Regions from separate parts of the Paenibacillus sp. LX16 genome, predicted to be linked through region 4. Evidence: a T-box and tRNA genes for the amino acid it is inferred to sense, from the RefSeq annotation. Region 4 holds a T-box; the other regions hold tRNA genes.
What was found. A T-box is a leader RNA that pairs with one kind of tRNA and senses whether it is charged. The one in region 4 lies ahead of leuS (leucine--tRNA ligase), so its partner is inferred to be a tRNA-Leu.
Positions count from the first base shown of each region.

Region 1: it encodes a tRNA-Leu, which carries the amino acid that the T-box ahead of leuS (leucine--tRNA ligase) is inferred to sense. The anticodon was not compared.
Region 2: it encodes a tRNA-Leu, which carries the amino acid that the T-box ahead of leuS (leucine--tRNA ligase) is inferred to sense. The anticodon was not compared.
Region 3: it encodes a tRNA-Leu, which carries the amino acid that the T-box ahead of leuS (leucine--tRNA ligase) is inferred to sense. The anticodon was not compared.

Region 1 is NZ_CP141152.1:409,466-416,319, reverse strand. Features, by position in the region: gene T3H97_RS01875 (PAS domain-containing sensor histidine kinase) at 1-1,100, shown strand, start outside; gene T3H97_RS01880 (response regulator) at 1-4, shown strand, start outside; tRNA gene T3H97_RS01870 (tRNA-Gly) at 1,304-1,374, opposite strand; tRNA gene T3H97_RS01865 (tRNA-Pro) at 1,384-1,457, opposite strand; tRNA gene T3H97_RS01860 (tRNA-Arg) at 1,481-1,557, opposite strand; tRNA gene T3H97_RS01855 (tRNA-Cys) at 1,584-1,654, opposite strand; tRNA gene T3H97_RS01850 (tRNA-Gly) at 1,665-1,739, opposite strand; tRNA gene T3H97_RS01845 (tRNA-Leu) at 1,746-1,833, opposite strand; tRNA gene T3H97_RS01840 (tRNA-Lys) at 1,848-1,923, opposite strand; tRNA gene T3H97_RS01835 (tRNA-Gln) at 1,928-2,002, opposite strand; tRNA gene T3H97_RS01830 (tRNA-His) at 2,020-2,092, opposite strand; tRNA gene T3H97_RS01825 (tRNA-Tyr) at 2,112-2,197, opposite strand; tRNA gene T3H97_RS01820 (tRNA-Thr) at 2,202-2,277, opposite strand; tRNA gene T3H97_RS01815 (tRNA-Phe) at 2,304-2,376, opposite strand; tRNA gene T3H97_RS01810 (tRNA-Asp) at 2,442-2,518, opposite strand; tRNA gene T3H97_RS01805 (tRNA-Met) at 2,544-2,617, opposite strand; tRNA gene T3H97_RS01800 (tRNA-Val) at 2,648-2,723, opposite strand; tRNA gene T3H97_RS01795 (tRNA-Glu) at 2,730-2,801, opposite strand; tRNA gene T3H97_RS01790 (tRNA-Ser) at 2,834-2,925, opposite strand; tRNA gene T3H97_RS01785 (tRNA-Met) at 2,929-3,002, opposite strand; tRNA gene T3H97_RS01780 (tRNA-Asn) at 3,038-3,113, opposite strand; tRNA gene T3H97_RS01775 (tRNA-Ala) at 3,118-3,193, opposite strand; tRNA gene T3H97_RS01770 (tRNA-Ile) at 3,216-3,292, opposite strand; rRNA gene rrf (5S ribosomal RNA) at 3,329-3,445, opposite strand; rRNA gene T3H97_RS01760 (23S ribosomal RNA) at 3,597-6,524, opposite strand; rRNA gene T3H97_RS01755 (16S ribosomal RNA) at 6,812-6,854, opposite strand, start outside.
Region 2 is NZ_CP141152.1:1,088,309-1,095,162, forward strand. Features, by position in the region: rRNA gene T3H97_RS04915 (23S ribosomal RNA) at 1-1,330, shown strand, start outside; rRNA gene rrf (5S ribosomal RNA) at 1,481-1,597, shown strand; tRNA gene T3H97_RS04925 (tRNA-Ala) at 1,668-1,743, shown strand; tRNA gene T3H97_RS04930 (tRNA-Asn) at 1,748-1,823, shown strand; tRNA gene T3H97_RS04935 (tRNA-Ser) at 1,827-1,918, shown strand; tRNA gene T3H97_RS04940 (tRNA-Glu) at 1,939-2,010, shown strand; tRNA gene T3H97_RS04945 (tRNA-Val) at 2,020-2,095, shown strand; tRNA gene T3H97_RS04950 (tRNA-Met) at 2,106-2,179, shown strand; tRNA gene T3H97_RS04955 (tRNA-Asp) at 2,206-2,282, shown strand; tRNA gene T3H97_RS04960 (tRNA-Thr) at 2,296-2,371, shown strand; tRNA gene T3H97_RS04965 (tRNA-Tyr) at 2,376-2,461, shown strand; tRNA gene T3H97_RS04970 (tRNA-Lys) at 2,469-2,544, shown strand; tRNA gene T3H97_RS04975 (tRNA-Leu) at 2,557-2,637, shown strand; tRNA gene T3H97_RS04980 (tRNA-Gly) at 2,648-2,722, shown strand; tRNA gene T3H97_RS04985 (tRNA-Arg) at 2,730-2,806, shown strand; tRNA gene T3H97_RS04990 (tRNA-Leu) at 2,819-2,898, shown strand; gene T3H97_RS04995 (NADH-dependent flavin oxidoreductase) at 3,480-4,601, opposite strand; gene T3H97_RS05000 (MerR family transcriptional regulator) at 4,772-5,194, shown strand; gene T3H97_RS05005 (hypothetical protein) at 5,428-5,748, opposite strand; gene T3H97_RS05010 (DUF8821 family protein) at 6,302-6,766, shown strand.
Region 3 is NZ_CP141152.1:4,380,982-4,387,835, reverse strand. Features, by position in the region: rRNA gene T3H97_RS19615 (23S ribosomal RNA) at 1-550, shown strand, start outside; rRNA gene rrf (5S ribosomal RNA) at 703-819, shown strand; tRNA gene T3H97_RS19605 (tRNA-Asn) at 839-914, shown strand; tRNA gene T3H97_RS19600 (tRNA-Ser) at 918-1,009, shown strand; tRNA gene T3H97_RS19595 (tRNA-Glu) at 1,027-1,098, shown strand; tRNA gene T3H97_RS19590 (tRNA-Val) at 1,109-1,184, shown strand; tRNA gene T3H97_RS19585 (tRNA-Met) at 1,214-1,290, shown strand; tRNA gene T3H97_RS19580 (tRNA-Asp) at 1,317-1,393, shown strand; tRNA gene T3H97_RS19575 (tRNA-Lys) at 1,422-1,497, shown strand; tRNA gene T3H97_RS19570 (tRNA-Gly) at 1,533-1,607, shown strand; tRNA gene T3H97_RS19565 (tRNA-Arg) at 1,613-1,689, shown strand; tRNA gene T3H97_RS19560 (tRNA-Leu) at 1,702-1,781, shown strand; tRNA gene T3H97_RS19555 (tRNA-Pro) at 1,789-1,862, shown strand; gene T3H97_RS19550 (BofC C-terminal domain-containing protein) at 1,977-2,681, shown strand; gene ruvC (crossover junction endodeoxyribonuclease RuvC) at 2,911-3,414, shown strand; gene ruvA (Holliday junction branch migration protein RuvA) at 3,411-4,025, shown strand; gene ruvB (Holliday junction branch migration DNA helicase RuvB) at 4,076-5,083, shown strand; gene T3H97_RS19530 (SpoIID/LytB domain-containing protein) at 5,311-6,854, shown strand, end outside.
Region 4 is NZ_CP141152.1:3,911,340-3,918,193, forward strand. Features, by position in the region: gene comER (late competence protein ComER) at 241-1,086, shown strand; gene leuS (leucine--tRNA ligase) at 1,067-3,505, opposite strand; T-box leader at 3,567-3,823, opposite strand; gene T3H97_RS17415 (tautomerase family protein) at 4,008-4,397, shown strand; gene T3H97_RS17420 (class I SAM-dependent DNA methyltransferase) at 4,470-5,243, opposite strand; gene T3H97_RS17425 (CvfB family protein) at 5,247-6,155, opposite strand; gene rsfS (ribosome silencing factor) at 6,152-6,499, opposite strand; gene yqeK (bis(5'-nucleosyl)-tetraphosphatase (symmetrical) YqeK) at 6,496-6,854, opposite strand, start outside.

The DNA of each region.
Region 1 (6,854 bases), 2.4 Mb from region 4:
ATGAACCTTCTAACCCTTTACTGCAGCATGCCTTTGGTGAATCAACCGATAAACTGCTGAATGATCTGGAAATTTATATACCAGAATCCCCTTTTCTTCATGCGCTGCGTAACTCACTCCACCAACTATCCAATCTGAAATTTGCTCTAGATACGTCTTCCATCGTTGCTTTGACCGATCATCGAGGTACTATTCAGTACGTAAACGACAAGTTCTGTGAGATTTCGCAATACAGTCGTGAAGAGCTGATCGGTCAGGATCATCGTCTTATTAATTCAGGCTATCATACCTCTGCCTTCATGAAAAACCTGTGGACTACGATCCGTTCAGGTGAGGTATGGCAAGGAGAAATACGTAATCGTGCTAAAGATAACAGCTACTACTGGGTGAATACTACGATCGTTCCGTTTATGGACGAGGAAGGTAAACCCTATCAGTACTTAGCGATCCGCAATGAAGTCACTAAACTGAAGAAAGTAGAAGCAGAACTCCAATCTATGATGACGCAAGTCATGCAAATACAGGAAGAAGAACGCAAACGTTTTTCAAGAGAGCTGCATGACGGGATAGGACAAAGCCTGTTTTCACTTATTATTCAATTAGATAGCCAACTTGCCGAACAACCTAGTGCAGCTCTGGAGAGTCTTCGTTCGCAGGTGACCGACATCATCAAAGATGTTCGTGGTCTAGCGTGGGAACTCCGTCCCTCAGTTCTGGATGATTTGGGTGTCGTCCCAGCCTTAAGAACCTATATCGAAAACTTCTGTTCTCATTACGGGATTGAGGTGCATTTTCAATGCACTCTACGTAAACGCCTTGATATTCGTAAGGAAATAGCAATTTATCGGATTGTACAGGAGGCATTGACGAATGTAGCCAAATACGCAGATGTAGCGGAGGCATATGTCGACGTTGAGGATCAAAATGAAATGATACAAGTGACCATTCGGGATGAGGGCATTGGATTCTCTGGAAATTCCCAAGGAGAGGGAGTTGGATTGTTCAGTATGGAAGAACGAGCTAGAGGGGTAGGGGGATTTATGAGCATGAGCTCTGCTCCAGATGAGGGAACCTCCATCCAGCTGACCATTCCCGTGTAAAAACTGTCCACTAGATCGGTTATCGGTGTATACCAGTTGTATGATCAGAACGATATACACCGATACCGAAGATTATGGATAATCAACACATTGTGGATTACATGAGGATAAATACAAAAAAAAGAGAGAGCTCTGTCCCCAGACAGGCTCTCTTTATTTATAAGGTGTCACCACTGAGGCAACAAGAATCCGCTATAGCAAAAAGCGGGTGATGGGAATCGAACCCACGCTACCAGCTTGGAAGGCTGGAGTTCTACCATTGAACTACACCCGCAAAACAGTATCGGGATGACACGATTTGAACATGCGACCCCCTGGTCCCAAACCAGGTGCTCTACCAAGCTGAGCTACATCCCGACATTATACATTTTTTTAAGAAATGGCGCGCCCTGAGAGATTCGAACTCCCGGCCTTTTGATTCGTAGTCAAACGCTCTATCCAGCTGAGCTAAGGGCGCATATTAAATTCCATAATGAGTAGTCAAGGCGCCACCCAGATTTGAACTGGGGATGAAGCTTTTGCAGAGCTTTGCCTTACCACTTGGCTATGGCGCCGTATGGATAATGGAGCGGACGACGGGAATCGAACCCGCGACCCTCGCCTTGGCAAGGCGATGCTCTACCGCTGAGCCACGTCCGCAAAATATGGTGCGGTCGAGAGGACTCGAACCTCCACGGGGGGTTAGCCCACACGGACCTGAACCGTGCGCGTCTGCCAATTCCGCCACGACCGCAAAATAATTATAAATGGTGAGCCATGAAGGACTCGAACCTTCGACACCCTGATTAAAAGTCAGGTGCTCTACCAACTGAGCTAATGGCTCTTAATGGCTGGGGATATAGGATTTGAACCTATGCATGACGGAGTCAAAGTCCGTTGCCTTACCGCTTGGCTAATCCCCAATAGATTAAGAATAAAGGGCGGCCGATGGGGCTTGAACCCACGAATGCCGGAGTCACAGTCCGGTGCGTTAACCACTTCGCCACGACCGCCATATGATTATGAAAAGACTGGTGGAGGATGATGGATTCGAACCACCGAACCCGTAAGGGAGCAGATTTACAGTCTGATGCGTTTGGCCACTTCGCTAATCCTCCAAAATGGTGCCGGCGAGAGGACTTGAACCCCCAACCTACTGATTACAAGTCAGTTGCTCTACCAGTTGAGCTACACCGGCACATTACTCATTTCCCACTTGAAAGGTGGCTCGGGACGGAATCGAACCGCCGACACGAGGATTTTCAGTCCTCTGCTCTACCGACTGAGCTACCGAGCCATATTTTATTTTATTACTACATCATATAACCGCACTATATATGCCAATTATATATGGAGTTAAAATGGCGGAACTGACGGGATTCGAACCCGCGATCTCCTGCGTGACAGGCAGGCATGTTAGGCCTCTACACCACAGTTCCAGAGGCATTTCCAATAGGAAATTAATTGCGGGGGCAGGATTTGAACCTACGACCTTCGGGTTATGAGCCCGACGAGCTACCGAACTGCTCCACCCCGCGACATTAAAAAGCATTTCTCAAATTTTCTTATGGTGGAGGCTGAGGGGATCGAACCCCCGACCCTCTGCTTGTAAGGCAGATGCTCTCCCAGCTGAGCTAAGCCTCCATATTATGACCCGTAGGGGATTCGAACCCCTGTTACCTCCGTGAAAGGGAGGTGTCTTAACCCCTTGACCAACGGGCCTTGCAAAATAAGTCCTGGTCTCAATAAATTGATGGCGGAGAGAGAGGGATTCGAACCCTCGCACCACTTTCGCAGTCTAACCCCTTAGCAGAGGGTCCCCTTATAGCCACTTGGGTATCTCTCCGAGTAGCGGCAGAGGGGATCGAACCCCCGACCTCACGGGTATGAACCGTACGCTCTAGCCAGCTGAGCTACGCCGCCACCTTAATATATAAAAGTCAGAAATATTCAAAATATGGCTCCCCGAACAGGACTCGAACCTGTGACAACTCGATTAACAGTCGAGTGCTCTACCAACTGAGCTATCAGGGAATATTGGTGGAGCCAAGCGGGATCGAACCGCTGACCTCCTGCGTGCAAGGCAGGCGCTCTCCCAGCTGAGCTATGGCCCCAATCTTTTTGTTATTCTAGAAGTGGTGGGCCTTAGTGGACTCGAACCACCGACCTCACCCTTATCAGGGGTGCGCTCTAACCAGCTGAGCTAAAGGCCCTAACATGTAAATCTTTATCATCCTCTAAAGGATATCGCTTGGCGACGTCCTACTCTCCCAGGACCCTGCGGTCCAAGTACCATCGGCGCTGGAGGGCTTAACGGTCGTGTTCGGGATGGGTACGTGTGGAACCCCTCCGCTATCGCCACCAAACATGAATTTGCTATGCAAATTCTTCCGTACGGTTATTCGGTTCATCACTTATCGTGTGAATGAATAGCCATGCGCTTGTTGTATGTCACTTGTACATACCTTCAAGGTTACACCCTGAAAACTGGATCCGAAACTCATTTACGTTTTATTTTAGGATAAGCCCTCGACCGATTAGTATTGGTCAGCTCCATGCATTACTGCACTTCCACCCCCAACCTATCTACCTCGTCGTCTTCAAGGGGTCTTACATACTGGGAAATCTCATCTTGAGGGGGGCTTCACGCTTAGATGCTTTCAGCGCTTATCCCTTCCGTACATAGCTACCCAGCGGTGCTCCTGGCGGAACAACTGGTACACCAGCGGTACGTCCATCCCGGTCCTCTCGTACTAAGGACAGCTCCTCTCAAATTTCCTACGCCCACGACAGATAGGGACCGAACTGTCTCACGACGTTCTGAACCCAGCTCGCGTACCGCTTTAATGGGCGAACAGCCCAACCCTTGGGACCTACTTCAGCCCCAGGATGCGATGAGCCGACATCGAGGTGCCAAACCTCCCCGTCGATGTGGACTCTTGGGGGAGATAAGCCTGTTATCCCCAGGGTAGCTTTTATCCGTTGAGCGATGGCCCTTCCATGCGGTACCACCGGATCACTAAGCCCGACTTTCGTCCCTGCTCGACTTGTAGGTCTCGCAGTCAAGCTCCCTTCTGCCTTTGCACTCTTCGAATGATTTCCAACCATTCTGAGGGAACCTTGGGGCGCCTCCGTTACTCTTTAGGAGGCGACCGCCCCAGTCAAACTGCCCACCTGACACTGTCCTCGCACCGGATTACGGTACCAAGTTAGAACCTAGATACGATCAGGGTGGTATCCCAAGGATGCCTCCTCTCAAGCTGGCGCTCAAGATTCTACGGCTCCCACCTATCCTGTACAGATCGTACCCAAATTCAATATCAAGCTGCAGTAAAGCTCCATGGGGTCTTTCCGTCTTGTCGCGGGTAACCTGCATCTTCACAGGTATTAAAATTTCACCGGATCTCTCGTTGAGACAGCGCCCAAGTCGTTACGCCATTCGTGCGGGTCAGAATTTACCTGACAAGGAATTTCGCTACCTTAGGACCGTTATAGTTACGGCCGCCGTTTACTGGGGCTTCGGTTCATAGCTTCGCCCCGAAGGGCTTACCACTCCCCTTAACCTTCCAGCACCGGGCAGGCGTCAGCCCGTATACTTCGCCTTGCGGCTTCGCACAGACCTGTGTTTTTGCTAAACAGTCGCTTGGGCCTTTTCACTGCGGCCCCCTCGGGCTATTCACCCTACCGAGGCACCCCTTCTCCCGAAGTTACGGGGTCATTTTGCCGAGTTCCTTAACGAGAGTTCTTCCGCGCGCCTTAGAATTCTCTTCTCGCCTACCTGTGTCGGTTTGCGGTACGGGCACCTTCTCCTGGCTAGAGGCTTTTCTTGGCAGTCTGAGATCATGACCTTCGCTACTATAATTTTCGCTCCCCATCACAGCCCAGCCTTAACGATGTGCGGATTTGCCTACACATCAGCCTCACTGCTTAGACGGACATCCATCAGTCCGCGTCACTACCCTACTGCGTCACCCCATTGCTCATAACGGATTACGGTGGTACAGGAATTTCGACCTGTTGTCCTTCGACTACGCCTATCGGCCTCGCCTTAGGTCCCGACTTACCCTGAGCGGACGAACCTTCCTCAGGAACCCTTAGGCTTTCGGCGGATCTGATTCTCACAGATCTTTTCGTTACTCATACCGGCATTCTCACTTGAATGCAGTCCAGCGCTCCTTACGGTACACCTTCAACCCGCATTCAACGCTCCCCTACCCCTGATGCAAGCATCAAGCCATAGCTTCGGTGGTGTGTTTAGCCCCGTTACATTTTCGGCGCAGAGTCACTCGACCAGTGAGCTATTACGCACTCTTTCAATGGTGGCTGCTTCTAAGCCAACATCCTGGTTGTCTGTGCAACTCCACATCCTTTCCCACTTAACACACACTTGGGGACCTTAGCTGATGGTCTGGGCTGTTTCCCTTTCGACAATGGATCTTAGCACTCACTGTCTGACTCCCGGAACTAAATCTATGGCATTCGGAGTTTGACTGAGCTTGGTAACCCTTGCGGGCCCCGCACCCAATCAGTGCTCTACCTCCACGATTCTTTTTTCCGAGGCTAGCCCTAAAGCTATTTCGGGGAGAACCAGCTATCTCCGGGTTCGATTGGAATTTCTCCGCTACCCCCACCTCATCCCCGCATTTTTCAACATGCGTGGGTTCGGGCCTCCAGTGCGTGTTACCGCACCTTCACCCTGGACAGGGGTAGATCACCCGGTTTCGGGTCTACGTCCACGTACTCATTCGCCCTATTCAGACTCGCTTTCGCTGCGGCTTCAGCTCTTCACCTTAACCTTGCACGGGAACGTAACTCGCCGGTTCATTCTACAAAAGGCACGCCATCACCCATAGATCGGGCTCTGACTTCTTGTAAGCACACGGTTTCAGGATCTATTTCACTCCCCTTCCGGGGTGCTTTTCACCTTTCCCTCACGGTACTGCTTCACTATCGGTCGCCAGGGAGTATTTAGCCTTGGCAGATGGTCCTGCCGGATTCATACGGGGTTTCACGTGCCCCGCACTACTCGGGATCCGTCTCGGAGAGAACAAGTTTTGAACTACAGGGCTTTTACCTTCTCTGGCGGGCCTTTCCAGACCTCTTCATCTAACCGGTTCCTTTGTAACTCCATGTGAGACGTCCCACAACCCCAAGGAGCAAGCTCCTTGGTTTGGGCTAATCCGCGTTCGCTCGCCGCTACTGACGGAATCACTATTGTTTTCTCTTCCTCAGGGTACTTAGATGTTTCAGTTCCCCTGGTCTGCCTCTATTCTGCCTATGTATTCAGCAGAAAGTGACTGTCGATGAAGACAGCCGGGTTTCCCCATTCGGACATCCCCGGATCAAAGCTTGCTTACAGCTCCCCGAGGCTTTATCGTTGTTCGCCACGTCCTTCGTCGGCTCCTGGCGCCTAGGCATCCTCCGTGTGCTCTTTGTAGCTTAACCTAATATTTACATCGTAAATACGATTTGCTTTGAATTTCGGTCCAACACTTACATGTGAATGAAATTCAAGGCTGCTACCTTTATTTCACTTGTTTACACAAGATCAGCTTAAAGGAATATTCTAAAACGCAATTTCGTTTCGGTATCCAGTTTTCAAGGTGCAAAGCTGTAAATAACCAGCTTTTTTTTGAGAGTTTGAACTCTCAAAACTGAGCAACGAGTGAGTAGTTTTTGAAGCTTACGCTTCATATTTGAATGTTTCCGTTGCAGGAAACGATTCTCCATAGAAAGGAGGTGATCCAGCCGCACCTTCCGATACGGCTACCTTGT
Region 2 (6,854 bases), 2.8 Mb from region 4:
GTCATGATCTCAGACTGCCAAGAAAAGCCTCTAGCCAGGAGAAGGTGCCCGTACCGCAAACCGACACAGGTAGGCGAGAAGAGAATTCTAAGGCGCGCGGAAGAACTCTCGTTAAGGAACTCGGCAAAATGACCCCGTAACTTCGGGAGAAGGGGTGCCTCGGTAGGGTGAATAGCCCGAGGGGGCCGCAGTGAAAAGGCCCAAGCGACTGTTTAGCAAAAACACAGGTCTGTGCGAAGCCGCAAGGCGAAGTATACGGGCTGACGCCTGCCCGGTGCTGGAAGGTTAAGGGGAGTGGTAAGCCCTTCGGGGCGAAGCTATGAACCGAAGCCCCAGTAAACGGCGGCCGTAACTATAACGGTCCTAAGGTAGCGAAATTCCTTGTCAGGTAAATTCTGACCCGCACGAATGGCGTAACGACTTGGGCGCTGTCTCAACGAGAGATCCGGTGAAATTTTAATACCTGTGAAGATGCAGGTTACCCGCGACAAGACGGAAAGACCCCATGGAGCTTTACTGCAGCTTGATATTGAATTTGGGTACGATCTGTACAGGATAGGTGGGAGCCGTTGAATCTTGAGCGCCAGCTTGAGAGGAGGCATCCTTGGGATACCACCCTGATCGTATCTAGGTTCTAACTTGGTACCGTGATCCGGTACGAGGACAGTGTCAGGTGGGCAGTTTGACTGGGGCGGTCGCCTCCTAAAGAGTAACGGAGGCGCCCCAAGGTTCCCTCAGAATGGTTGGAAATCATTCGAAGAGTGCAAAGGCAGAAGGGAGCTTGACTGCGAGACCTACAAGTCGAGCAGGGACGAAAGTCGGGCTTAGTGATCCGGTGGTACCGCATGGAAGGGCCATCGCTCAACGGATAAAAGCTACCCTGGGGATAACAGGCTTATCTCCCCCAAGAGTCCACATCGACGGGGAGGTTTGGCACCTCGATGTCGGCTCATCGCATCCTGGGGCTGAAGTAGGTCCCAAGGGTTGGGCTGTTCGCCCATTAAAGCGGTACGCGAGCTGGGTTCAGAACGTCGTGAGACAGTTCGGTCCCTATCTGTCGTGGGCGTAGGAAATTTGAGAGGAGCTGTCCTTAGTACGAGAGGACCGGGATGGACGTACCGCTGGTGTACCAGTTGTTCCGCCAGGAGCACCGCTGGGTAGCTATGTACGGAAGGGATAAGCGCTGAAAGCATCTAAGCGTGAAGCCCCCCTCAAGATGAGATTTCCCAATTAGTAAGACCCCTTGAAGACGACGAGGTAGATAGGTTGGGGGTGGAAGTGCAGTAATGCATGGAGCTGACCAATACTAATCGGTCGAGGGCTTATCCTAAAATAAAACGCAAATGAGTTTCGGATCCAGTTTTCAGGGTGTAACCTTGAAGGTATGTAGAAATACATACAACAAGCGCATGGCTATTCATTCACACGATAAGTGATGAACCGAATAACCGTACGGAAGAATTTGCTCAGCAAATTCATGTTTGGTGGCGATAGCGGAGGGGTTCCACACGTACCCATCCCGAACACGACCGTTAAGCCCTCCAGCGCCGATGGTACTTGGACCGCAGGGTCCTGGGAGAGTAGGACGTCGCCAAGCAACCCCATAATGGGGATTTTTTTTCGCCTATCATGCTATTGATTATACATACAAAATTGAATTTTTAGATGGGGCTATAGCTCAGCTGGGAGAGCGCCTGCCTTGCACGCAGGAGGTCAGGGGTTCGATCCCCCTTGGCTCCACCAATATTCCCTGATAGCTCAGTTGGTAGAGCACTCGACTGTTAATCGAGTTGTCACAGGTTCGAGTCCTGTTCGGGGAGCCATGTGGAGAGGTGTCCGAGTTGGCCGAAGGAGCACGATTGGAAATCGTGTAGGCGCCAAAAGCGTCTCGAGGGTTCGAATCCCTCTCTCTCCGCCAGCTCTTAATAATAGATATATGGCCCGTTGGTCAAGGGGTTAAGACACCTCCCTTTCACGGAGGTAACAGGGGTTCGAATCCCCTACGGGTCATAGTAATTCGGAGGCTTAGCTCAGCTGGGAGAGCATCTGCCTTACAAGCAGAGGGTCGGGGGTTCGATCCCCTCAGCCTCCACCATATTTTATGTCGCGGGGTGGAGCAGTTCGGTAGCTCGTCGGGCTCATAACCCGAAGGTCGCAGGTTCAAATCCTGCCCCCGCAATTACTTCATCTAAGAAAGTTTCCTCTGGAACCGTGGTGTAGAGGCCCAACATGCCTGCCTGTCACGCAGGAGATCGCGGGTTCGAATCCCGTCGGTTCCGCCATTTAACTTAATATGCCGGTGTAGCTCAACTGGTAGAGCAACTGACTTGTAATCAGTAGGTTGGGGGTTCAAGTCCTCTCGCCGGCACCATTTTGGAGGATTAGCGAAGTGGCCAAACGCATCAGACTGTAAATCTGCTCCCTTACGGGTTCGGTGGTTCGAATCCATCATCCTCCACCAGTTTTACGAGCCATTAGCTCAGTTGGTAGAGCACCTGACTTTTAATCAGGGTGTCGAAGGTTCGAGTCCTTCATGGCTCACCATTATCATTGTATGCGCGTGTGGCGGAATTGGCAGACGCACTAGACTTAGGATCTAGCGTCTTTGACGTGGGGGTTCAAGTCCCTCCACGCGCATCTTGTATTTGCGGACGTGGCTCAGCGGTAGAGCATCGCCTTGCCAAGGCGAGGGTCGCGGGTTCGATTCCCGTCGTCCGCTCCATTTATTAGTCCCCTTAGCTCAGCTGGATAGAGCGTTTGACTACGAATCAAAAGGTCGGGAGTTCGAATCTCTCAGGGGACGCCATTAACTTCATAAGCCGGTGTGGCGGAATTGGCAGACGCGCGCGACTCAAAATCGTGAGGGAAACCGTGGAGGTTCGAGTCCTCTCACCGGCATCTTTTTCGGGAAGTAGCTCAGTGGTAGAACTCAGCCTTCCAAGCTGGTAGCGTGGGTTCGATTCCCATTAACCGCTTTATATAGATGAAAAAGGAGAGATGGCTTATTTTTATGCCATCTCTCCTTTTTTACTTTTAAACTATTTCTATCGATATGACAGCCAGTAGAAACCCCAAGGCAATATCAGCATGCAGACAGAAAACCTCATCAGAAATTGCCCCGCCTCCAGCACCCCGCAACCTAACTCTGGTATCGGCGAGAGAAGCAACTGGATCTGGTGACCACGATAGTTAAACACACAATGTTGAGCAGGCGCTTCAAGTCTGCTCTTTTTATTAAACTAACGGGCAGGTTAACGTACAATATTCTGGAGCGGTAGTCTTAGATTCAGGTTATTTAACGCCCCCTATTTGCAAAGGCCTTCAAGATCGAAACATACGCAGTATGTGTGTCCGCAACAGCAAGAATTGCCCTACCGAACTACGGATGGACGGAGCACCTTAGAATCAGCAAAAGAAACCCGAAGTCTCATAAAAGACTTGGGTTTCTCGTCAATCTGAGTAGCCTTTAGGACTACTCTCTATTTACTAATATTAAACCAACCTGGCATTGCTTGAATTACATTCCAAAGTTTTTCTGGAATATTAAGCTGGTCGGGTTTCGAAACGATCAATTCAGAATCAACCTCGGCTTCACGTCCATTTGCGACCTTTTCAACCCAGTTAGGATCCATAATTAACGCATGCCCAATGGCGACGAGCGGCAAACCTAATTCCATAGCTTTAAGAGCATCATCCGGTGTTATTATGGAACCAGCAGCCATCACAGGTACCTTACCGTTTGCTCTTTCAAGAATTAATTCAAGCCGTGTTTTTTCATCTTGACTATCTACTGGCTTTGAAGACACATTATCTAATGAAGCATGTATATAATCTAAATCCTGTTCAACAAGAATATCAATTAATTCATACGTGTCTTTCATACGTAATCCGTCCACTTTGGAGGATTCTTCAGGGGAGAATCGGAATCCTAAAATGAAAGGTTTTGTAGCATGTTTTTCAATGACATTTTTGATTTCTCTAATAATTGCCAATGGAAAACGCAAGCGATTTTCAAGTGATCCTCCCCATTGGTCCGTCCGTTGATTTGTCGCTGGCGACCAAAAATTCTGAATTAAAAATCCATGAGCCCCATGGATTTCGACGCCATCAAATCCGGCCTCAATTGCTCGTCTTGTTGTGTCTCCAAAAGCACGTACAATCGACAAGATCTCCTCATGTGATAGTTCTCTTGTTTCTGAAGTTGAACCTAAATTAGTAACTTCGGGTTGCAATGCACTCGCACTAACTGCATCCAATCCAGGCACGGCTTTATTGCCAGCATGGAAAATCTGTAGGATCGCAGGAGCGCCTCCACTTTTCGCTGCCTCAGCTAATTTTCGTAAACTTGGAGTAAATTCATCATTATACCCAGCGAATTCATTTGTAAAACCCTGCCCATTAGGTGTAACATGAGTACACCCTGTAATGACGAGTCCTACTCCATTCACTCTTTGTTTGTAATACTTTACTTCGTCATCCGAAATGGTAAGATCGTCATTACTTGACCAGGTTGTCATAGGTGCCATAACGATACTATTCTTAATTGTTATTCCATTTTTGAATGTGAAGGATTCAAATAACCTACTGTATTTCTGATTCATTTCATTAACCTCGCTCTCATATTTTCTTTTCTATTTCAGTTTAATTGGTTGCCGTTACGGTAAGTCAAGGGTTTATTTTTATATGATTACATATAGAATTGTTGTTGTTGTCATTCTCTTTATGATATATATTTAGTTACAGTAACTGTAACTAAAGGTGGGACAAGTAGATGTTGTATTCAATGACATATGTAGTGGAGAATTTAAATGTATCTGCAAAGACACTTAGGTTTTATGAAGAGCAAGGGATATTACCAAATATATCTCGTGACGAAAAAGGCCGTAGAGTTTATAACGAACAACAATTAGATTGGATTTCTTTTATTCGTTGTCTCAAAGAGACAGGAATGCCTCTTTCAAAAATAAAAGATTACAAGGAACTTTATGAATCGGGAAATAGTACCTTTTTGAAAAGAGAGGAAATGTTGATTCAACATAAATTGGAAGTACAGAAGAAAATTGACGAAAGTTTTAAACACTTGGAAGAAATAAACTATAAAATTGCCATGTATGAACTTCAGAAAGAAGAGGTTATGAAAAATCCTAACTATAACTTTAAATGTCACGGTCTGGAGAATAAGATAGTGAATTAATGTACTTAAGCTAACGGGAAACGTTAGTTAAATAAAGAACAGCGGTAGTCTAGGACTTTCCTCTTTTTCAGTCCAAGGCTACCGCTATTTCTATATTTAATTCCCGACCTCTGATGCCGTTCTGAAAGCCGGTGTCTGATAAAAATATAGTATTACGCCCCTTGTTTTATAATGCTCAAAGTCTTCTTTGTAGAACTAGGATCATCATCGGTTGATTACTCCTCGGGTAAAAGTTATGAACGGTTTACCTTGGCTTCAAAACGATTTTCCAAATCGACCCAGTTGGGGGTAGGGACCCGGGTCTGTTCCTTCCAAAGGTGAAACACGCGGCTCAAAGCTACGATTTCCCCTACGGGTCCGTCAACCAGCCGACTGATCGGCATCCTATGATAAATTTTCATAAAAAGGCGCATCAACGCCGGTCGTTTGCGGATTAGTGAAGCTTGCGCGGCCGGCGTTAGCGGATATCGTAAGGCCTCTAACACGCGAAAGCCTTCGTCCATAGCCGCGCTCATCTCCGCAACAACTTGTCGTCTCCGGCGATTTTTTTTCATTTGGCGCTCGTGTATAACCGTTACAAAGTTTAGCGCAATTACAGGCACGATATGATTCTTCAGCTATGTATCTATATTTTCATGATAGATAGGCATCGTACTCATTTGGTTTACGTATGCGGGTACTCCCCTTCCATGTAGAGGGGCTTTCCAAATAAACATGGCCTAACGGCCACCATCATGAATGAAAATATCTTGGCTTGTGAATCTGAACCTCCTTAATGGAAGTATAGGGCACAGGCCGAGACTTTTTTGGTAGGACATACTCTGAGTCCTTAATTTCCCGACCTAGAGGAACTCGTATTTGTCTCGCTGGTCGAATATTTAAAGCGGTGTTTGTGAATACCAGTCTATGTGAACACTATTTAACAAACTAACAAATTCGCCATTCAAAATCTTCTCTTGAATCAATTTTGGTATACTATGTGGTAGATAAGAGAATTAATTTGAAGTCTGGCTATAAGTGTGTGTCTACAACAACTTGAGAAATGAATTCGATTTTGGTGAAATGCGGAAGCTGTTAGGGCGTAAAGAGAGAAGAGGAGGAATGGAAATGTCGTATCTCGTTGATTTTAAAGATGTATCTACGGTTGGTTTAGAGTCTTCACCTGTAGCAGAAGCGCTTGCTGGTTTACGTGCTAATGAAGCCCGTTATTTTATGAACAAATACAAGCATGAATTTACGGTTGTACCAGCTAGTGAAAGCCAGGAGAGCCTTGATTATGTGAACCGAATTTTGATAGAAGAACGTGATATTGTGTTTGCGGCTAAACCTTTAGAAACGTCGCGTTTTCAAGTGGAAAATATCCAATTTACCTACGTTTTTTATGAGGATGGTCTTGCAATCAATGTCATGTATACGGTGGATGACCCTAAAAAGCGGGCCGTTGGTTTTAAGCTTTCTGAGGGGATGGAGGTACCAAAAGAGTTAGAAGGGAAGTTTAAGTTTGCTAGGCAGAAGTCTAAACTAGCTGGAACAATTCGGGGCTCGTTTTTTGTAATTAAAGGACAATATTAAAGTAAGCAAAAGCGCAAATAGAGGAATCCAGTCCCTCATTCTCTTTGCAAAAAATGTGAAATTAAAGAAAGGGCTATCCCGCAAAAGG
Region 3 (6,854 bases), 470 kb from region 4:
CTTGACTGCGAGACCTACAAGTCGAGCAGGGACGAAAGTCGGGCTTAGTGATCCGGTGGTACCGCATGGAAGGGCCATCGCTCAACGGATAAAAGCTACCCTGGGGATAACAGGCTTATCTCCCCCAAGAGTCCACATCGACGGGGAGGTTTGGCACCTCGATGTCGGCTCATCGCATCCTGGGGCTGAAGTAGGTCCCAAGGGTTGGGCTGTTCGCCCATTAAAGCGGTACGCGAGCTGGGTTCAGAACGTCGTGAGACAGTTCGGTCCCTATCTGTCGTGGGCGTAGGAAATTTGAGAGGAGCTGTCCTTAGTACGAGAGGACCGGGATGGACGTACCGCTGGTGTACCAGTTGTTCCGCCAGGAGCACCGCTGGGTAGCTATGTACGGAAGGGATAAGCGCTGAAAGCATCTAAGCGTGAAGCCCCCCTCAAGATGAGATTTCCCAGTATGTAAGACCCCTTGAAGACGACGAGGTAGATAGGTTGGGGGTGGAAGTGCAGTAATGCATGGAGCTGACCAATACTAATCGGTCGAGGGCTTATCCTAAAGAATAAAACGCAAATAAGTTTCGGATCCAGTTTTCAGGGTGTAACCTTGAAGGTATGTAGAAATACATACAACAAGCGCATGGCTATTCATTCACACGATAAGTGATGGACCGAATAACCGTACGGTAGAATTTGCACAGCAAATTCATGTTTGGTGGCGATAGCGGAGGGGTTCCACACGTACCCATCCCGAACACGACCGTTAAGCCCTCCAGCGCCGATGGTACTTGGACCGCAGGGTCCTGGGAGAGTAGGACGTCGCCAAGCAGAGCTTTATGATTATTATTCCCTGATAGCTCAGTTGGTAGAGCACTCGACTGTTAATCGAGTTGTCACAGGTTCGAGTCCTGTTCGGGGAGCCATATGGAGAGGTGTCCGAGTTGGCCGAAGGAGCACGATTGGAAATCGTGTAGGCGCCAAAAGCGTCTCGAGGGTTCGAATCCCTCTCTCTCCGCCAGAATTATTTTATTGCATGGCCCGTTGGTCAAGGGGTTAAGACACCTCCCTTTCACGGAGGTAACAGGGGTTCGAATCCCCTACGGGTCATAAGTAATATGGAGGCTTAGCTCAGCTGGGAGAGCATCTGCCTTACAAGCAGAGGGTCGGGGGTTCGAGCCCCTCAGCCTCCACCATTTACTTAAATAGCAGTCCCTCATATTATCGCGGGGTGGAGCAGTTCGGTAGCTCGTCGGGCTCATAACCCGAAGGCCGCAGGTTCAAATCCTGCCCCCGCAACCAATTAACTTTTGAATGTAAATTGCTATGGAACTGTGGTGTAGAGGCCTAACATGCCTGCCTGTCACGCAGGAGATCGCGGGTTCGAATCCCGTCAGTTCCGCCATTTTTACAAAGTTATATTATCCTGTTGGGAGCCATTAGCTCAGTTGGTAGAGCACCTGACTTTTAATCAGGGTGTCGAAGGTTCGAGTCCTTCATGGCTCACCATTCATGCACTTATATGTCATGGATATAATGATATTGCGGACGTGGCTCAGCGGTAGAGCATCGCCTTGCCAAGGCGAGGGTCGCGGGTTCGATTCCCGTCGTCCGCTCCATATTTGCGCCCTTAGCTCAGCTGGATAGAGCGTTTGACTACGAATCAAAAGGCCGGGAGTTCGAATCTCTCAGGGCGCGCCATTAACTTCATAAGCCGGTGTGGCGGAATTGGCAGACGCGCGCGACTCAAAATCGTGAGGGAAACCGTGGAGGTTCGAGTCCTCTCACCGGCATGTATTTCGGGATGTAGCTCAGCTTGGTAGAGCACCTGGTTTGGGACCAGGGGGTCGCATGTTCAAATCGTGTCATCCCGATTCAAAAGGAAAGTCGCTGGAAGCAGCGGCTTTTTTGTTATATTAATATCTTTTTGTATAAATCAGTAATCGCCAGGTCACACTAACACAAAAAGTGGGACGGAAGGGATTACTGTGAAGCGATTAAGTTGGAAAAAACAGATGAAACGGCGCTGGAAACAGTGGAGAAGAACTGTGTGGGCCTGTAGCATTTTTGGTGCGGCTTGTTTGCTGGCAGGGTTGGGTATTCTGTTTTCGAATTATATGCAGGCCATGTTGTCACAGCCACTCGCTACTACCGTCATGGCAGAGGAGGGCATGGATGAGGCTTCATATCTGAGCCCAACTGAAGATCACTCCTCACAGATGCAGCTATTGCAAAGTATTCGTGCTTCCGGTATAAGCAGGAAGACCCGTCTGTTAACCACCTACGTGTGTGGTACGGAAACACTTTCCTTGGGAACGCTAAGTTCACAGCAGCTAGAGACCTTACTGAAGCAGCATCCCGATTGGAAGGGACGACTTAATACCAAAGGAGAGGTGTGGCTGGAGCGAAGGGTGGAAGACTTGTCAGAGTCATGCAAAGAGCGTGGATATATGGGTTTGAGCACTGACGGCCAGCTTACATTGTATGAGGGGCTACCTAAAAAGGAAAAAGTTATCCGCACTTTTTTTCAATTGGATGTGGGTTCCATGGAGACCGCCTTGCCAGAAGGGGTGTATAAACAACTTCAGCAGGGGATCCGTGTACAGGATATAAATGAGTATAACAGTGTAATCTCCACTTTTAGTGACTTTGCCGTAGAGCGAACACAGAGAGTATTAAAGCAGCACTATTGATTGTAACTACGGAGACGTTAGGCTTTGCCCATGAGGTGAGGCTTGAAGCGTCTCTTTTTATGTTTTTACTCACGTTTAAATTTTTTCCTCTATTAGATACAAAGTTTTGTTATAATGAAAAGAACGACACATATGTTCGCTTTATATGATATTTAGCCATGATTATATTCAGGATAACGCTGGCTATTGTTTAGTTACGCCATGTTTGAGCGATAGGGGAGAGATTTTTTTGCGTTTTTTAGGAATTGATCCGGGTATTGCTATTGTGGGCTTCGGGTTTGTAGACAAGATTGGCAGTAAAGTGGTTCCTGTGCAGTATGGCTGTATCCAGACGGAGGCTCATACACCGGAAGAAGAAAGACTGCTTCATGTATATGAAGGCATGTTGCAATTAATAGATAAATATAAGCCTGATGCGGTAGCACTGGAAAAGCTCTTTTTTAATCGCAACGTTACAACCGCTATGTCTGTAAGTCAGGCACGTGGGGTGCTGGTACTAGCTGCAAAACAACGTAATTTGCCTATAGGTGAATACACGCCGATGCAGGTAAAGCAGGCTATTGTAGGGTATGGTAAGGCAGAGAAGAAACAGGTACAGGAAATGGTTAGAATGTTTCTAAAGCTTCAAGCTGTGCCCAAACCGGACGATGTAGCGGATGCTTTGGCGGTGGCAATTTGTCATGCGCACTCCTATGGGCTAAATTCAAAATTAAATGAGGTATTGCGAAAATGATAGATTTCTTGCGTGGTTCTGTGGCCCATTTGGAAAATGAATATGTCGTTTTAGATGTGCAGGGTGTAGGGTACCGGGTATTTTGTCCGAATCCTTACGCGTTCGCCAAAACTGAAGGTCCAGTGGTTATTTACATTCACCATCATGTAAGGGAAGATGCTATTTTACTGTTCGGTTTTGCGACCCGTGAGGAACAGCAGCTTTTCCGTAAACTGATTGATGTATCTGGTATTGGACCGCGTGTTGCGCTTGGTATTTTAGGAGGCGGTACGCCTGCTCATGTGGTAACGGCGATTTATCAGGAGAATATCACATTTCTCACCAAGTTACCGGGGATCGGTAAAAAGACGGCACAACGTATGATTCTGGATTTGAAAGACAAGCTGGACGGTATTGGCTCGTTTGGGATGGCAACCGGATTGTTTGCTGAGCCTGTCGTAGAAGAAGGCGAAGGTTCATATTGGAGCGAGGCCCGTGAGGCGCTCAAGGCGCTCGGTTATACTGATACTGAGTTGGATAAAGTATGGAGCAGAATGAAGAAAGATGCGAAACCTGATGAATCTGCCGATATTTTGATGAAGCGGGCTTTGCAACTGTTGTTTGCCGGATAGGACGCTGATGTCCGTTAACGAATGTCTGGTGAAAAGAGGAGCGATGGAACATGGATGACCGGATTATTTCCGCCAATTTGATGATGGAAGACCAGACGGCGGAGCTAAGCCTTCGCCCCCGTTATCTTAATGAATATATCGGGCAAAATCAGGTTAAGGAAAATCTGAAAGTATATATTGAAGCGGCCAAAATGCGTAAAGAAGCGTTGGACCATGTACTGTTGTACGGACCGCCTGGGTTGGGTAAAACAACTCTTGCTAACATTATCGCCAATGAGTTGGGGGTTAATCTTCGTACGACTTCAGGTCCTGCAATTGAAAGACCGGGAGATTTGGCAGCATTGCTGACCAATCTTCAAGAGGGTGATGTTTTGTTCATTGATGAGATTCATCGCCTTCATCGTACGGTGGAAGAAGTCATGTATCCGGCGATGGAGGATTTTGCGCTGGACATTATGATTGGCAAAGGCCCGAGTGCACGTTCGGTCCGTCTGGATTTGCCACCCTTTACCCTTATAGGGGCCACTACGCGTGCTGGGCTGCTCTCTGCGCCATTGCGTGACCGGTTTGGTGTTATTAGTCGATTAGAGTTTTATACGACAGACGAGCTGGCTTACATCGTGTCCAGGAATGCGGATATTATGGAGATTGAGATTGTTGGGGATGCGGCGGAGGAAATCGCATTGCGTTCACGGGGGACCCCGCGCATTGCTAACCGACTGTTAAAAAGGGTACGTGATTTTGCCCAGGTTGCCGGAGACGGTATTATTCATTCTGAGTTGGCTGCAGAGGCGCTGAAGAGACTTCAAATAGATCCACTCGGGCTGGATGAAATTGATCATAAAATGCTTAAGGCCATGATTCATTCATTCCGGGGCGGGCCTGTAGGATTGGACACAATTGCTGCAACCATTGGTGAGGAGAGCCAGACAATTGAGGATGTGTACGAGCCTTATTTGTTACAAATTGGTCTTTTACAAAGAACACCTCGGGGACGAACAGTGACTCCGGCGGCATATGGCCACCTTGGAATCCCGATGCCAACGGATCCACGGTGATTAGGAAACATGAGGCACTTTTCAAAAAATCATTGCATGGTTACACGCAAGTATGGTAAATACGGTATCGGCTGACGGATGATTAAGGGAAGTAAGAGTGTAAGCAAGTTTCGAGCGGGTTCATATTTTAGTTTATTCCGCCGATGTATTTAAAGGGATAGACAAGGTCGAGATCCCGATAAATTACGCAATATAAGTGCTAGACAGCTAGATTGGGGGAGCCAGAAATGAGTGGAGAAGCATTTAACCGAAAAAGTATTTTCGGTGCATGGATGGGCCGGGCCAAACGAGCAGCAGCGATTATGGTATTAGCTACAGTGTGCATACCTTGGTCTTCGGGAGTTCACGCTGCTGCCGCCCAAGAGGATATTCGTGTAGTGATTTTTGCGGATCTAGGTAGCAAATATAAAGCGACAGTCCCCGCTGTAACCTTGAAATCACCAGGAGGTCTGAGTGTTGGACAGAACAGTGGGAGCGGTTTTCAAAATTGGATGGGACTGCCAGACAGTACGGCTCGTTTTAGTGTAGACAGCTATCGGGTGAAGGTACTTGAAGGAAATGAAGCAGCGGCGATAAAAGCGGCCCAAGCTCTGCAAAAGACTAATGATAAACCTACGGTTTTTATCGGTTCAAAAAATGGTAGCTCTGTGTATCAAGTGTACGCGGGAATATATGCTAGTGAGCAGTCTGCGCAGGCCGCTGTACAGCGGATTTCCTCCGCAACCGGAGCACAGGCCGAGGTTAAGGGAAACAAGCATTGGTCCACAGGCAGCTACGGAAGCGAGCAGGAAGCTAATCTCGTTCGAACGACAATAGCTGCGGCGGGCTTTGATGCTTTTACTGTGATTCAATCAAGAGGCCAGTATGCTGTATGGGTTGGAGAAGAATGTAATGACAGCAAGCTGTCGGCTTTGAAAACTGAGTTGGAGAGCAAGCAACCGAGACTCACGCTGTCTAAAGTTAATGCCACTCAAACCGGCCTCATTATAAGACAGGAAGCAGGAGTCACGACTGGCTCGCAGGTGATGTCTCATTACATGCTAAGTGGTTCTGATAATAGCAAGGTAATTGTCAACGGTGGTAATGATGGAATACAAGTGATGGAAAGATCACAGCGTACATATCGCGGCGAGATGGAGATTGGCATGACGTCAGGCCAGCTGGCGCTTGTGAACGAAGTTCCTTTGGAGCAGTATTTGTATTCCGTGGTAGGAGCAGAGGTCTATTCCTCATGGCCAGATGAAGCGCTCAAGGCTCAAGCGGTAGCGGCCCGTAGCTACGCACTTGCCCAAGGCAATCGGTTTCAGATCGGCAATGTGGTAGATGGCACGTTAAGCCAGGCTTACAACGGTAAGAGCTCGGAACATGCCAATGTCAATGAGGCTGTAGATGCAACAGCTGGTGAAGTCATTAAAAGTGGCGGCAAAGTGGTCGAAGCTGTATTTTCATCTAATGCGGGCGGTGTGACAGCAGATGCTTCCGAGGTGTGGAACAGTGGTGGCGAAGCCTTTGCCAGCGTAGACAGCTCGGGGGATACTTCGGCGCAAAAAGGAGCACAGGAATGGTATCATGTACTTCTCTCCAGTGGCAAGACAGGGTATATTCGTGAGGATAATGCTAAGGAACTGGAGGGTGTCACAGAAGCGGGGTTAGATAAAATCACCGTCACTGCGGAAAATACAAATGTGCGTCCTATTCCCCAAATCCAATCGACGGTTACACCAGTAGCTAAGGCGCAGCCGGGTGAAGAGATAATTGTATTAGAAAAGGT
Region 4 (6,854 bases):
CACCGTCTCAATCAAACAGAGCAAGTCTGTCCAATTCCCGTTAAACCGGAGGGTGCAAACAACCTCCATACGGTCTCGCTGTGAGCATTTTTACAAAAAGTGGTACGAGCCCGGGCACGATCTAACATGCTCAGACATAAAATTCGTCATGTCGGCCAAGACCAGGCGCATACACTAAGAAGAATGACAGCTGACAGCACAGCGTCTATACCGCAAAGTATGAAAGGAGGACGTTGAACAATGAAAGTTGGATTTATCGGGACTGGCAGCATGGGAAGTCTGCTAATTGAGTCTTTTATTCATTCCAACGCACTCAAGCCGCAGCAAATATCAGCAAGCAATCGAACGCATTCCAAGGTAACCGAGCTAGCCCGTCGCTATCCAGGTTTGCATGCAGCCCAAAGCAACCGTGAAACGGCAGCGGAAAGCGATGTTCTGTTTATCTGTGTGAAGCCGCTGGAATCAAAAGCCGTAACGGATGAAATACGCAACGTCATTACAGAAGAGCAAATCGTCGTATCTATCACAAGCCCGGTGCAGCTTCGTATTTTGGAGCATGCACTGAAAGCCAAAGTGTCCAAAATTATTCCCAGTATCACACACCAAGTGGGCAGCGGAGCCTCACTATGCATCCATGGAAGCCGGATTACAGAGGAGGACCGCTCCCTTCTGGAAGAGCTTATGTCCCACATCAGCAGGCCGATTCGGGTTAAAGAATCTTATACTCGGATCACGTCGGATTTTTCGAGTTGCGGTCCTGCTTTCTTGGCCTTTTTTATGGACCAGTGGATTCAAGCCGCAGTTCAAGCTACAGGTATAGACCGTACGGAGCTATGCGCCCTGGCTGGTGAAATGATCATCGGCACTGGAAAGCTGCTCACGGAAGGCGGGATGACACCAGCCGAGTTACAGGCCAGAGTAGCGGTTCCCGGAGGTATTACCGCCGAAGCTCTCGCACTGTTGGACATCAGCCTGCATAGTGTCTTTCCCGAGCTGATACAGGTAACGCACAACAAATATGAAGAGGACATGCAAAAGGTAGATGTCTCCTTCGGCTTAAAGCCAATTAACCGGCAACAATATTAACCAGCTTACCTGGAACAGCAATTACCTTGCGGATCGTTTTGCCGGCCAGTGCCTGCTGAACATTGTCCAACGACACAGCGAATGCCTCCATCGCTTTAGCATCAAGATCCTTGGCAATCGTTGCACGCTGCACGATTTTACCATTCACTTGCACAACAATTTCCACTTCGGCGTCCACCGTCCATGCTTCATCATAAGCAGGCCAAGCCGCGTAGGTAATGCTATCGTTGTGTCCCAGCAGCTGCCACAATTCCTCAGCCAGATGGGGTGCAAGCGGCGACAGCATTTGCACGAAGTTTTCCATTGCTGCACGCGGCAGAAGGTCTGCTTTGTATGCATCGTTGGTGAAGATCATCAGCTGGCTGATCGCTGTATTGAAGCGCAGCGCATCCAAATCTTCGGTTACTTTTTTCAGCGTTTTATGCCAAGTACGATTGAACTCATCGCTACCGCCGTCATTTGTAATTTTATCGTTCAGGCTACCATCCTCGGAAACAAACAGGCGCCATACGCGGGACAGAAAACGATGTGCTCCCTCTACCCCATTCTCATTCCATGGCTTGGTCGCTTCCAGCGGCCCCATAAACATCTCATAAATACGCAGCGTATCGGCGCCAAACGTATTGACAATATCATCAGGATTAATGACATTACCGCGTGATTTACTCATTTTTTCATTGTTGTTGCCCAAAATCATACCCTGGTTGACCAACTTATAAAAAGGCTCTTTCGTTTCCACTACGCCGATATCATACAGTACCTTATGCCAGAAACGGGCATACAGCAAGTGAAGAACCGCATGTTCCGCTCCGCCAATATACAAATCAACTGGCATCCATTCACGTTGTTTCTCTTTGGATACAAGCTCTTTGTCATTTTTCGGATCAATAAAGCGCAGATAATACCAGCAACTTCCTGCCCATTGCGGCATTGTATTCGTCTCGCGGCGTGCTTTCATACCTGTCTCAGGATCAATGGTTTCCACCCAATCTGTTGCGTTCGCCAGCGGGGATTCACCTGTACCTGAAGGCTTGATGTTGTCCATCTCCGGCAGTACGAGCGGAAGTTGGTCCTCAGGAACCGTTTTGATCGTTCCATCCTCCAGATGAATTACCGGAATCGGCTCGCCCCAATAGCGTTGACGGCTGAACAGCCAGTCACGCAGGCGGTAGGTGACTTTGCCGTGTCCTTTGCCCTCGGCTTCCAGCCATTCAATCATCTTCGGAATCGCTTCCTCGTTGGTAAGTCCATTCAGCGGGCCTGAATTGACGTGCGGTCCATCCTCAGTATATGGCTCATTAGCCACATCTCCACCTTGGACAACCTCAATGATATTCAATCCGAATTGCTTGGCAAATTCCCAGTCACGCGCATCGTGAGCAGGTACAGCCATAATCGCTCCAGTTCCGTAGCCTGCCAGTACATAGTCAGCAATCCAGATCGGCAGCTTTTCGCCGTTCACCGGGTTCACTGCATAAGCTCCTGTGAATACGCCTGTTTTATCCTTGGCCAGATCCGTACGCTCCAGATCGCTTTTACGAGCAGCTTGTTCACGGTACTGTTGTACAGCATCCTTTTGCTCAGGCGTAGTGATAATATCGACCAATTCCTGCTCTGGTGCCAGCACACAGTAGCTTGCGCCAAACAGTGTATCTGGGCGGGTTGTAAATACTGTGAGTTGCTCGTCATAGCCTTCAATTGGAAAACGAACCTCTGCCCCGGTAGACTTACCGATCCAGTTCCGCTGCATATCCTTAATACTCTCAGACCAATCCAGTTCCTCCAGATCATCCAGCAGACGATCCGCGTATTCCGTAATTTTCAGCATCCATTGACGCATTGGTTTACGGACGACCGGATGACCGCCACGCTCACTCTTACCGTCAATAACTTCTTCATTCGCCAGCACTGTTCCCAGCGCTGGGCACCAGTTCACGGGTACTTCAGCTACATATGCAAGGCCGCGCTTGTACAGCTGGATGAAGATCCACTGTGTCCATTTGTAATAATCAGGATCCGTCGTGCTGATTTCACGATCCCAGTCGTAGGAGAAGCCGAGCGATTTGATTTGACGGCGGAAGTTATTTACGTTTTTCACCGTAATTTCGCGTGGGTGCTCCCCTGTATCCAGCGCATGCTGCTCGGCAGGCAGACCGAAGGCGTCCCAACCCATCGGATGCAGTACGTTGTAGCCGCGCATTCTTTTATAACGTGAAACAATATCCGTAGCTGTGTAGCCCTCTGGGTGGCCTACATGCAGGCCGGCTCCAGATGGGTACGGAAACATATCCAAAGCATAAAACTTCGGTTTGCCCGGCTCTTCCCCGGTGCGGAACGTCTTGTTCTCATCCCAATATTTCTGCCATTTTGGTTCAATACTTTGCGGTTGATAGCCGTGCTTCGGCTGTGTGTCTGTCATTGTCTTTTCCTCCTCAAACGGTATGCAACAAAAAAACCTCTGCATCCCGTAGCGTGTCAGCGCTAGGGACGAGAGGTTATATTCCCGTGGTACCACCCTAGTTAGCAGAAAGCGTTCTTCGCGTTCTACTCCCTTTGCACCTGATAACGGAGGTGATCCGATGCGGGTTAATAACAGGATACAAGCACCTGTAAAGGCGTTCCTGCGTTGGACGCATATCTCCGAGGCGAGTTCACTTTGCGCTGTCAACCGGCTTGCACCACCCGCCGGCTCTCTACATGTCCAGACAAAGCTACTATTCCTCATCAGCGATTGTTTAACCGTTAATAATGGCACTATTATATTGAAAACCGCGAAAAAAGTCAAATAAGGACTACCTTTGGTGTTAAAGACCCCCTTCATACTAATTGTTCATGACACATGCATACGAATGTTTTATAATAATTCCGAGTTAAATCGCTTCAAGTTGAGATGAGTTGAGATAAGAAAGGTGAGCTGAGAAATGGCACAGATTAAAATTTACGGAATAAAAGAAACTCTAAATCCAATCAAAAAGCAACTTTCAGAGGTGATTCATTCTGCTGTGGTGGATGCGTTCAAATATCCTCCTGACAAGAGGTTTCATCGTTTTTTTCCTATGGATCAGGAAGACTTTATATATGCCGATGGTCGCTCTGAGGCGTACACCATTATTGAAATCAGTATCTTTGAAGGCAGAACGACAGAAGCTAAGAAGCAACTCATTAACCTGTTATTCCAAAGAATTAACGATCTTTTGGGTATTTCTCCACAGGATCTTGAGATTACTATATTTGAAACACTCAAACAGAACTGGGGCATTCGAGGTGTACCGGGTGATAAGCTTCAGTTGAACTATAAAGTGAATATATGAGTGCAAAAAGACGCCCTTCATGTCATCATGAAAAGCGTCTTTCTTTTCCTAAATTTGCTCAATGAGTCTTCACTATTTTACAGCAACATAAAACAGTCTCGCCGCGTCATCTTCTGCTTCTACCCATTCAAAATCCGCATATACCTTCACATCACGAAAACCCGCTTTGGACAATTCTGCCTTCATCCAGTCTGGATCATAGGCACGCTGTACATGAATTTCCTCGAAACGCTGATACAGATCGCGTCCTTCATGTTCTGCTTTCGCAAAGATACTAAGATGATGCTCAATTTCACAACGGGGAGTGTCCAACGCACATGTCCAGATATACGAGATAGAGCGATCATCCAGTACGAATGGCTGCTCTTCATCATAACGTAAAAACGTCTGGGGATGATGTACATCGAACAAGAAGGTTCCGCCAGGCTTCAGACCAGCATGCGTTCTACGAAAAGTAGAAATTATATCTTCTTCCTCCAACAAGTAATTCAGACAATCGCAAAAAGAAATTACAGAATCCACAGGCTCGGGTAAAATCCATTTCCTCATATCCTGCTGTATCCAGCGAACGCTCCCCTCACGAAACAATCGCTGTCCCTGGGGAGTGGTTTCCATTTTGCGCCGGGCTACTGCCAGCATGTCAGAGGATAAGTCGATTCCAGACACTTCGAAGCCCGAGTTAACCAGGGGAATCGTAATCGAACCCGTTCCACAGCCCAGCTCAGCCACCGTATGAGGCATACCGTACTGATCCCAAGCCTGCCGTGCAAAGCGCAACCAGTCCGGGTACGGCATGTCCTGCATCAGCTCATCATACACATAGGCAAACTTCCGGTAAGAAGCCATTTTTTATTCCCCATTCCCGTCCTTCGGTTCAGGTATATTCTCCACCAGGTAGGTCCAGTTTTCCTTTTGTGTAACCAGTCCTTCCTTCATCAGCTTGCCCATCGCACGCTTGAAGGCGGATTTACTGATACCAAACCGTTGCTTGATAATATCCGGCGGTGTTGCGTCGGAATAAGGCATGCCGCCGCCCGGACGCTCTTTCAGAAAAGCAATCAGCCGATCCGCATCCTCATCACGGCCTACTTCCTTGCGTGGTGACATCGCCAGATTGACCCGACCGTCTTCCCGAACAAGCGTGACCCGTACCTTGACCTCTTCGCCCAAGCGAAGCATCCGGTTACGCTCCGAGGAATGAATCATTCCAATCGCGCCAAAACCAAGCACACCTCCGTCCACCAGAACGAATGTGCCCATTTGAAGCGGCTTGTACACAGTCGCCTGCACCCACGTATTCAGCCACGAATCAGGGGCGTGGAAGCATAACGGAGCCAGTTCCTGTTCCCCTGCCAGCTTAGCCCGCAGTCTGCCTTGCTTGTCATGCTCCATAATGGCATACACGTAGTCGCCCACCCGAGGATGCAAATCTCGGTTTTCTGGCAACTCACGAATCGGCAGCAAAAGCTGACGACCCAATCCCATCTCTAGGAAACAACCCAAACGCGGATGCACATCGGCCACCTCAAGCTTTGCCATTTCGCCCAACGACAAGAACGGCTTTTTCATGGTTGCGGCCAAGCGGTCCTCTGTATCGTGAAAAATAAATACCTCCAACCGTTCACCAACTTCAATTTCACGTGTCAGCTCCGTATAATGCAGCAGCACATCCTGCTCACCAACAGTGAGAAAGTAGCCGAAAGGAGATACCTCACGATCCACCATAATGGTGACATAAGTACCGGCGATCAAACTCATACCTTTTCCACAACCTTAGCATCCGACCAGAGTCGTTCAATGTTATAGTATTCGCGCTCGTCGCGATGGAAGACATGCACTACGACATCCCCCAAATCCATTAGAACCCAACGGGCGGAATCCATTCCTTCGATTCCTTTGATGGTTACACCTTCATCATGAGCGCGTTTGCGAATTTCTGTTGCAATCGCCTGTACCTGTGTATCCGAATTACCGTGGCAGATGACAAAATAATCAGCTACTAGTGATATTCCCCGCAAATCCAGTGCGACAATATTCATTGCCTTTTTATCATTTGCAGCATCAACCGCTGTTTGCATTAATTGCTCATTAGTTAGGGTCATTCATGAACCTCCGTTTTTCTCTGTTTTAGTTGTTGAATCAAGTCATTACGCGACAAGACTGTCAGTGGAAAAATAACCTTTTTCTTTTCCAGCAACAATGAAATCGTGGAGTCAAATCCAGCGATAAGGCCCTGCTCCAAGCTTTTCTTTGCCTGTTTACGGATATGCTCAACTCCCGGAAAATCCCGTCCCGGTTCGATGTAATCAGCGAGACACACGACTTTGTCCAGCAGGCTCATACCTACGCGTCCTGACGTATGCCAGCGGATCGCATTCCTTATTTCCGGATCATCCACTCCGTAATCTCTTGCTGCAACGCAGTATCCCACCTCTGAATGCCAGAGCTGCTTGTCAT